Regions from separate parts of the Paenibacillus sp. 8b26 genome, predicted to be linked through region 3. Evidence: a T-box and tRNA genes for the amino acid it is inferred to sense, from the RefSeq annotation. Region 3 holds a T-box; the other regions hold tRNA genes.

Region 1 (3,277 bases), 2.3 Mb from region 3:
AAAGAGATATTTTATCTCGTCAGTTTCAAAATGAGCACATCGCTCTTTCTATATACCAACTTCGGTTGGTCTTTAATGGAGAGTTTGATCCTGGCTCAGGACGAACGCTGGCGGCGTGCCTAATACATGCAAGTCGAGCGGGGTTGTTGTAGAAGCTTGCTTCTACAACAACCTAGCGGCGGACGGGTGAGTAACACGTAGGCAACCTGCCCATCAGGCTGGGATAACTACCGGAAACGGTAGCTAATACCGGATACATCCTTTCCCTGCATGGGGAGGGGAGGAAAGACGGAGTAATCTGTCACTGATGGATGGGCCTGCGGCGCATTAGCTAGTTGGTGGGGTAAAGGCCTACCAAGGCGACGATGCGTAGCCGACCTGAGAGGGTGATCGGCCACACTGGGACTGAGACACGGCCCAGACTCCTACGGGAGGCAGCAGTAGGGAATCTTCCGCAATGGGCGAAAGCCTGACGGAGCAACGCCGCGTGAGTGATGAAGGTTTTCGGATCGTAAAGCTCTGTTGCCAGGGAAGAACGTCTTGTAGAGTAACTGCTATAAGAGTGACGGTACCTGAGAAGAAAGCCCCGGCTAACTACGTGCCAGCAGCCGCGGTAATACGTAGGGGGCAAGCGTTGTCCGGAATTATTGGGCGTAAAGCGCGCGCAGGCGGCTCTTTAAGTCTGGTGTTTAATCCCGAGGCTCAACTTCGGGTCGCACTGGAAACTGGGGAGCTTGAGTGCAGAAGAGGAGAGTGGAATTCCACGTGTAGCGGTGAAATGCGTAGATATGTGGAGGAACACCAGTGGCGAAGGCGACTCTCTGGGCTGTAACTGACGCTGAGGCGCGAAAGCGTGGGGAGCAAACAGGATTAGATACCCTGGTAGTCCACGCCGTAAACGATGAATGCTAGGTGTTAGGGGTTTCGATACCCTTGGTGCCGAAGTTAACACATTAAGCATTCCGCCTGGGGAGTACGGTCGCAAGACTGAAACTCAAAGGAATTGACGGGGACCCGCACAAGCAGTGGAGTATGTGGTTTAATTCGAAGCAACGCGAAGAACCTTACCAGGTCTTGACATCCCCCTGATCGGTCTAGAGATAGACCTTTCCTTCGGGACAGGGGAGACAGGTGGTGCATGGTTGTCGTCAGCTCGTGTCGTGAGATGTTGGGTTAAGTCCCGCAACGAGCGCAACCCTTATGCTTAGTTGCCAGCAGGTCAAGCTGGGCACTCTAAGCAGACTGCCGGTGACAAACCGGAGGAAGGTGGGGATGACGTCAAATCATCATGCCCCTTATGACCTGGGCTACACACGTACTACAATGGCCGGTACAACGGGAAGCGAAAGAGCGATCTGGAGCGAATCCTAGAAAAGCCGGTCTCAGTTCGGATTGCAGGCTGCAACTCGCCTGCATGAAGTCGGAATTGCTAGTAATCGCGGATCAGCATGCCGCGGTGAATACGTTCCCGGGTCTTGTACACACCGCCCGTCACACCACGAGAGTTTACAACACCCGAAGTCGGTGGGGTAACCCGCAAGGGAGCCAGCCGCCGAAGGTGGGGTAGATGATTGGGGTGAAGTCGTAACAAGGTAGCCGTATCGGAAGGTGCGGCTGGATCACCTCCTTTCTATGGAGAATCGTTTCCTGCAACGGAAACATTCAAATATGAAGCGTAAGCTTCAAAACTCAGGTTTAGGCCTGTTACTCACTCGTTGCTCAGTTTTGAGAGCTCAAACTCTCAAACGTTTGGTGGCGATAGCGGAGGGGTTCCACACGTACCCATCCCGAACACGACCGTTAAGCCCTCCAGCGCCGATGGTACTTGGACCGCAGGGTCCTGGGAGAGTAGGACGTCGCCAAGCGCAACCACTAAAGAAGAACTTCTTTGGTGGTTTATTATGGGCCCTTAGCTCAGCTGGTTAGAGCGCACCCCTGATAAGGGTGAGGTCGGTGGTTCGAGTCCACTAGGGCCCACCATATAACTTTATATCACCTTTTGGGGCCATAGCTCAGCTGGGAGAGCGCCTGCCTTGCAAGCAGGAGGTCAGCGGTTCGATCCCGCTTGGCTCCACCAATTACAACTTCATCAAAAAAACTGCATGATGATCATCCACTCTTCGGAGTTGGGCTGATAATCACACAGGTCACTGTTTCCTTGAAACAGTATTGCACCTTGAAAACTGGATACCGAAACGAAATTGCGTTTTAGAATATTCCTTTACGCTGATCTTGTGTAAACAAGTGAAATAAAGGTAGCTGTCTTGAATTTCATTCACACTTCGGTGATGAACCGAAATCCAAAACAAATCGCATTTACTTTGTAAATGCTAGGTTAAGCTACAAAGAGCACACGGAGGATGCCTAGGCGCCAGGAGCCGACGAAGGACGTGGCGAACAACGATAAAGCCTCGGGGAGCTGTAAGCAAGCTTTGATCCGGGGATGTCCGAATGGGGAAACCCGGCTGTCTTCATCGACAGTCACTTTCTGCTGAATACATAGGCAGAACAGAGGCATACCAGGGGAACTGAAACATCTAAGTACCCTGAGGAAGAGAAAACAATAGTGATTCCGTCAGTAGCGGCGAGCGAACGCGGATTAGCCCAAACCAAGGAGCTTGCTCCTTGGGGTTGTGGGACGTCTCACATGGAGTTACAAAGGAACCGGTTAGATGAAGAGGTCTGGAAAGGCCCGCCAGAGAAGGTAAAAGCCCTGTAATTCAAAACTTGTTCCCTCCGAGACGGATCCCGAGTAGTGCGGGGCACGTGAAACCCCGTATGAATCCGGCAGGACCATCTGCCAAGGCTAAATACTCCCTGGCGACCGATAGTGAAGCAGTACCGTGAGGGAAAGGTGAAAAGCACCCCGGAAGGGGAGTGAAATAGATCCTGAAACCGTGTGCTTACAAGAAGTCAGAGCCCTATTAATGGGTGATGGCGTGCCTTTTGTAGAATGAACCGGCGAGTTACGTTCCCGTGCAAGGTTAAGGTGAAGAGCTGAAGCCGCAGCGAAAGCGAGTCTGAATAGGGCGACTTAGTACGTGGACGTAGACCCGAAACCGGGTGATCTACCCCTGTCCAGGGTGAAGGTGCGGTAACACGCACTGGAGGCCCGAACCCACGCATGTTGAAAAATGCGGGGATGAGGTGGGGGTAGCGGAGAAATTCCAATCGAACCCGGAGATAGCTGGTTCTCCCCGAAATAGCTTTAGGGCTAGCCTCGGAATAAGAGTCGTGGAGGTAGAGCACTGATTGGGTGCGGGGCCCGCAAGGGTTA
Region 2 (3,277 bases), 1.3 Mb from region 3:
GAGGAGAGTGGAATTCCACGTGTAGCGGTGAAATGCGTAGATATGTGGAGGAACACCAGTGGCGAAGGCGACTCTCTGGGCTGTAACTGACGCTGAGGCGCGAAAGCGTGGGGAGCAAACAGGATTAGATACCCTGGTAGTCCACGCCGTAAACGATGAATGCTAGGTGTTAGGGGTTTCGATACCCTTGGTGCCGAAGTTAACACATTAAGCATTCCGCCTGGGGAGTACGGTCGCAAGACTGAAACTCAAAGGAATTGACGGGGACCCGCACAAGCAGTGGAGTATGTGGTTTAATTCGAAGCAACGCGAAGAACCTTACCAGGTCTTGACATCCCCCTGATCGGTCTAGAGATAGATCTTTCCTTCGGGACAGGGGAGACAGGTGGTGCATGGTTGTCGTCAGCTCGTGTCGTGAGATGTTGGGTTAAGTCCCGCAACGAGCGCAACCCTTATGCTTAGTTGCCAGCAGGTCAAGCTGGGCACTCTAAGCAGACTGCCGGTGACAAACCGGAGGAAGGTGGGGATGACGTCAAATCATCATGCCCCTTATGACCTGGGCTACACACGTACTACAATGGCCGGTACAACGGGAAGCGAAAGAGCGATCTGGAGCGAATCCTAGAAAAGCCGGTCTCAGTTCGGATTGCAGGCTGCAACTCGCCTGCATGAAGTCGGAATTGCTAGTAATCGCGGATCAGCATGCCGCGGTGAATACGTTCCCGGGTCTTGTACACACCGCCCGTCACACCACGAGAGTTTACAACACCCGAAGTCGGTGGGGTAACCCGCAAGGGAGCCAGCCGCCGAAGGTGGGGTAGATGATTGGGGTGAAGTCGTAACAAGGTAGCCGTATCGGAAGGTGCGGCTGGATCACCTCCTTTCTATGGAGAATTGTTTCCTGCAACGGAAACATTCAAATATGAAGCGTAAGCTTCAAAACTCAGGTTTAGGCCTGTTACTCACTCGTTGCTCAGTTTTGAGAGCTCAAACTCTCAAACGTTTGGTGGCGATAGCGGAGGGGTTCCACACGTACCCATCCCGAACACGACCGTTAAGCCCTCCAGCGCCGATGGTACTTGGACCGCAGGGTCCTGGGAGAGTAGGACGTCGCCAAGCGCAACCACTAAAGAAGAACTTCTTTGGTGGTTTATTATGGGCCCTTAGCTCAGCTGGTTAGAGCGCACCCCTGATAAGGGTGAGGTCGGTGGTTCGAGTCCACTAGGGCCCACCATATAACTTTATATCACCTTTTGGGGCCATAGCTCAGCTGGGAGAGCGCCTGCCTTGCAAGCAGGAGGTCAGCGGTTCGATCCCGCTTGGCTCCACCAATTACAACTTCATCAAAAAAAACTGCATGATGATCATCCACTCTTCGGAGTTGGGCTGATAATCACACAGGTCACTGTTTCCTTGAAACAGTATTGCACCTTGAAAACTGGATACCGAAACGAAATTGCGTTTTAGAATATTCCTTTACGCTGATCTTGTGTAAACAAGTGAAATAAAGGTAGCTGTCTTGAATTTCATTCACACTTCGGTGATGAACCGAAATCCAAAACAAATCGCATTTACTTTGTAAATGCTAGGTTAAGCTACAAAGAGCACACGGAGGATGCCTAGGCGCCAGGAGCCGACGAAGGACGTGGCGAACAACGATAAAGCCTCGGGGAGCTGTAAGCAAGCTTTGATCCGGGGATGTCCGAATGGGGAAACCCGGCTGTCTTCATCGACAGTCACTTTCTGCTGAATACATAGGCAGAACAGAGGCATACCAGGGGAACTGAAACATCTAAGTACCCTGAGGAAGAGAAAACAATAGTGATTCCGTCAGTAGCGGCGAGCGAACGCGGATTAGCCCAAACCAAGGAGCTTGCTCCTTGGGGTTGTGGGACGTCTCACATGGAGTTACAAAGGAACCGGTTAGATGAAGAGGTCTGGAAAGGCCCGCCAGAGAAGGTAAAAGCCCTGTAATTCAAAACTTGTTCCCTCCGAGACGGATCCCGAGTAGTGCGGGGCACGTGAAACCCCGTATGAATCCGGCAGGACCATCTGCCAAGGCTAAATACTCCCTGGCGACCGATAGTGAAGCAGTACCGTGAGGGAAAGGTGAAAAGCACCCCGGAAGGGGAGTGAAATAGATCCTGAAACCGTGTGCTTACAAGAAGTCAGAGCCCTATTAATGGGTGATGGCGTGCCTTTTGTAGAATGAACCGGCGAGTTACGTTCCCGTGCAAGGTTAAGGTGAAGAGCTGAAGCCGCAGCGAAAGCGAGTCTGAATAGGGCGACTTAGTACGTGGACGTAGACCCGAAACCGGGTGATCTACCCCTGTCCAGGGTGAAGGTGCGGTAACACGCACTGGAGGCCCGAACCCACGCATGTTGAAAAATGCGGGGATGAGGTGGGGGTAGCGGAGAAATTCCAATCGAACCCGGAGATAGCTGGTTCTCCCCGAAATAGCTTTAGGGCTAGCCTCGGAATAAGAGTCGTGGAGGTAGAGCACTGATTGGGTGCGGGGCCCGCAAGGGTTACCAAGCTCAGTCAAACTCCGAATGCCATAGACTTAGTTCCGGGAGTCAGACAGTGAGTGCTAAGATCCATTGTCGAAAGGGAAACAGCCCAGACCATCAGCTAAGGTCCCCAAGTGTGTGTTAAGTGGGAAAGGATGTGGAGTTGCACAGACAACCAGGATGTTGGCTTAGAAGCAGCCACCATTGAAAGAGTGCGTAATAGCTCACTGGTCGAGTGACTCTGCGCCGAAAATGTAACGGGGCTAAACACGCCACCGAAGCTATGGCTTGATGCTTTGCATCAGGGGTAGGGGAGCGTTGAATGTGGGTTGAAGGTGTACCGTAAGGAGCGCTGGACTGCATTCAAGTGAGAATGCCGGTATGAGTAACGAAAAGATCTGTGAGAATCAGATCCGCCGAAAGCCTAAGGGTTCCTGAGGAAGGTTCGTCCGCTCAGGGTAAGTCGGGACCTAAGGCGAGGCCGATAGGCGTAGTCGAAGGACAACAGGTCGAAATTCCTGTACCACCGTAATCCGTTATGAGCAATGGGGTGACGCAGTAGGGTAGTGACGCGGACTGATGGATGTCCGTCTAAGCAGTGAGGCTGGTGTGTAGGCAAATCCGCACATCGTAAGGCTGGGCTGTGATGGGGAGCGAAAATTACAGTAGCGAAGGTCATGATCTCAGACTGCCAAGAAAAGCCTCTAGCCAGGAGAAGGTGCCCGTACCGCAAACCGACACAGGTAGGCGAGAAGAGAATTCTAAG
Region 3 (3,277 bases):
AACCATACGTCGATCACTTCCGGTGTACGGGTCATTTCGTATTTACCGCATGTACTGCGAACCTTGATTTCATCTACATATGGCTTGTGCAGCTCAATGTCGGCTGGTACGTCACCAATCGCACGTTCCCGTAGTTCAGCAATACTATGCGGAGCGAACTGCTCTCCGGTTTCTTCACAAACCCAGATATTCAGCGGTGTGCCCCAATAGCGATCACGGCTGATGTTCCAGTCCACCAATTCCTCCAAAAACTTGCCGAAGCGTCCTTCGCGTATATGACCCGGATACCATTCAACTTCGTTATTGTTGGCAATCAGTTGATCCTTGATGGCAGTTGTTTTGATAAACCAGCTATCCATGGCATAGTACAATAGCGGAGTATCACAGCGCCAGCAGAACGGATAGCTATGCTCGTATTTTTCCTTGCTGTACAGCAAGCCTTTTTCCGACAGCATTTTAACAATATCCACATCACAGTCCTTTACAAAACGGCCTGCAAAATCAGTGATTTCCTCTACATAGTTACCTTGGAGATCCACCACATTGATGAATCCAACGCCGTTTTCACGACATACCCGGTAATCATCTTCACCATGCGCAGGAGCCATATGAACGATACCTGTACCGCTGGAGTCCGTTACGAACTTCGCACCCAGAATCTGATTGCCCTTCTCGACTTGGAAATAAGTAAATGGCGGTGTATACGTTTGACCTACCAGTTCCGAACCCGGTAGCGTGCCAATCACTTCATGATCGCCTTTAATCACATCTTCGACGAGATTTTTGGCAACGATGTATACACCGTCTTCCTGTTTTACACGAGCGTATTCCAGATCAGGATTGACGGCAAGTGCCACGTGACTCGGCAAGGTCCAAGGTGTTGTCGTCCAGGCCAGCACATATTCACCACTGCTATGGAGCTTGAATTTGGCCGTGGCACTCAGGTCTTTTACGTCTTTGTAGCCCTGTGCCACTTCATGGGAACTTAACGTTGTTTGACAATCTGGACAATACGGACTTACGCGATGACCGCGATACAGCAGATCCTTTTCGTGAATCGTCGCCAGAATGTTCCACACACTCTCGATATAGTTATTATCCAGCGTAATGTATGGATTATCGAGGTCTGTCCAGTAGCCAATAGCTTCGGTCAGATCACGCCATTGCTGCTCATACTCAAACACGCTGGCTTTACATTTTTTGATAAACTTTTCAACGCCGTATTCCTCAATTTCAGGCTTATGGGAAATGCCCAGTTGCTTCTGTACACCCAATTCTACCGGCAATCCATGGGTATCCCAACCCGCCTTACGTACGACACGATACCCCTTCATCGTCTGGTAACGGCCGACAAAATCCTTAATTACACGGCCCAGCATGTGACCGATATGCGGTTTACCATTAGCTGTTGGCGGACCTTCATAAAATACAAAGTTTGGCTTACCCTCACGATGCGTGATCGTTTTGCGGAACGTGTCCTCCTGCTTCCATTTGCTCAGGATGCGCAGGTCGCGGGACCGTGCCTTTTCTTTGACATCTACTCTGTTCATAATGTCATACTCCCTCTCTGATCATCATTGGTTGGTGTAGCATTCTCTGAAAAAAAGCAACAAAAAAGCCCCGTCCCTGTAAGGGACGAGACTGTGCTCGCGTTACCACCCTGATTCCGTAAACAGACCATCTCAAAAAGACTGGTCCCGTTACGGCTCTCCGAGCCCTACTCAACTACAGCAGGGCGCCATTATAACGTATGGCGAACGGTGAATGCTTACACACACCGGATAAAATCCAAGCGCTTCAGCTCACTTCTCAGGGAGGATCTTCTGTCATGTTCTGAACGTTGGCTTGCACCGAAAAAAGGCCAACTCTCTGAGGAACAAAATCATGACGTACTCGTTCCCATCAACGAATTCCAAATGTTAAATTCATCGGGATATTAAATCAGCAGCTCGCTGCCCTGAATAACAACACAATGTCCTCAATGGGTAATGTGATATTCAGTATAGTATTTACAGTTATAGCCTCTTTGGAGATAAAAGTCAACCCTGACAAGGCCCAGAAATCGCGTTCGGGATGACGATTAATAAATCTCTTTCATTTCACGCTCGCGCTCCAGCACTTCGCGTTCACGATTTTCAAGCGCTTCCCATCCGTCCTGACTTAACAAGTCAAGCTGCGCCTCCACCAATGTACGAAAACGTGCCCGGTAAATCGAAGCCTGCTTCTTCAGTTCCTCGACCTCCAACGCAATTTTGCGGGATTTGGACAACGCTTCATTCACAATACGGTCCGCATTTTTTTCCGCTTCCTTCACGATGAGCTGCGATTCTTTCTTGGCGTTGTTACGGACTTCATCAGCCGCTTCTTGCGCCACGATAATCGTCTTGCTCAGCGTATCCTCTATGGTCGAAAAATGATCGAGCTTTTCCTGAACATTCAACAGCTGTGTACTCAGTTCTTTATTTTCACGGATAACGCCCTCGTAATCCTTGATCACCTGATCCAAAAATTCATTGACCTGATCTTCGTCATAACCGCGAAGCCGGCGGGCAAATTCCTTGTTATGTATATCCAATGGCGTTAATGGCATGCCGTCCACCTCCTATAAGATTGACAAAAAAACATTTTCCGCGTCACGACGCTCACTATCATCTATCGGTCATCATACCCCGTTTTGTGAATACTGTACAGAGCAAAATCGTTCCAGTTCTTCGCTATAGCTTAATTCTTTCGACAGAAAGCTCGTGATTCCTGCCTTCAGCTATATAAACTTGCCAATTTTGACACGGAATCTTCCCTTTTTTGTCATTCCATCTGTTTCCAGCACTTTGAAACGCCCAAATCCCTGCATGGAAATAACGTCCCCTGCCTTGAGTAAAGTGGATGGATTCTCCTCCACCTTCCAATTCACCCGGCAACGTCCGGCGCGGATCGGAGTTAAAATCTTGCTCCGGCTGAGCTTGTACACATCACCGGCAATGCCATCCAGACGCAAAGAAGCCACCGTCAGGTCCAGCGGCTCCAATGTAACGTCCTTCGTCCGCAGATTTTCTGGAGGCAACAGTTCGGTCCACACATGAACACGATGAACCTGCTGTAAATGCATCGTAATAAAATCGCTGATCTCAGAAGCCACCAATACATGGCACCCGTCGTCCAGCACATGAATATCCCCTATTTTTCCACGCTTGATTCCAAGTCCTAATATTGCACCCAGATAATCCCCGTGCTCCAACGTGTTAATTTTATGATCATCGGACGTGACGGAAAGAACCTG

What was found. A T-box is a leader RNA that pairs with one kind of tRNA and senses whether it is charged. The one in region 3 lies ahead of ileS (isoleucine--tRNA ligase), so its partner is inferred to be a tRNA-Ile.
Region 1: it has a tRNA-Ile gene. The T-box ahead of ileS (isoleucine--tRNA ligase) is inferred to sense a tRNA for this amino acid. The anticodon was not compared.
Region 2: it has a tRNA-Ile gene. The T-box ahead of ileS (isoleucine--tRNA ligase) is inferred to sense a tRNA for this amino acid. The anticodon was not compared.

What each region holds. Positions count from the first base shown of each region.
Region 1 covers NZ_CP192445.1:3,068,605-3,071,881, reverse strand. The annotation lists rRNA gene ACQ4MX_RS14145 (16S ribosomal RNA) at 73-1,630, shown strand; rRNA gene rrf (5S ribosomal RNA) at 1,749-1,865, shown strand; tRNA gene ACQ4MX_RS14135 (tRNA-Ile) at 1,904-1,980, shown strand; tRNA gene ACQ4MX_RS14130 (tRNA-Ala) at 2,002-2,077, shown strand; rRNA gene ACQ4MX_RS14125 (23S ribosomal RNA) at 2,334-3,277, shown strand, end outside.
Region 2 covers NZ_CP192445.1:4,078,162-4,081,438, forward strand. The annotation lists rRNA gene ACQ4MX_RS18805 (16S ribosomal RNA) at 1-884, shown strand, start outside; rRNA gene rrf (5S ribosomal RNA) at 1,003-1,119, shown strand; tRNA gene ACQ4MX_RS18815 (tRNA-Ile) at 1,158-1,234, shown strand; tRNA gene ACQ4MX_RS18820 (tRNA-Ala) at 1,256-1,331, shown strand; rRNA gene ACQ4MX_RS18825 (23S ribosomal RNA) at 1,589-3,277, shown strand, end outside.
Region 3 covers NZ_CP192445.1:5,350,426-5,353,702, reverse strand. The annotation lists gene ileS (isoleucine--tRNA ligase) at 1-1,550, opposite strand, end outside; T-box leader at 1,629-1,915, opposite strand; gene ACQ4MX_RS24865 (DivIVA domain-containing protein) at 2,081-2,590, opposite strand; gene ACQ4MX_RS24860 (RNA-binding protein) at 2,762-3,277, opposite strand, start outside.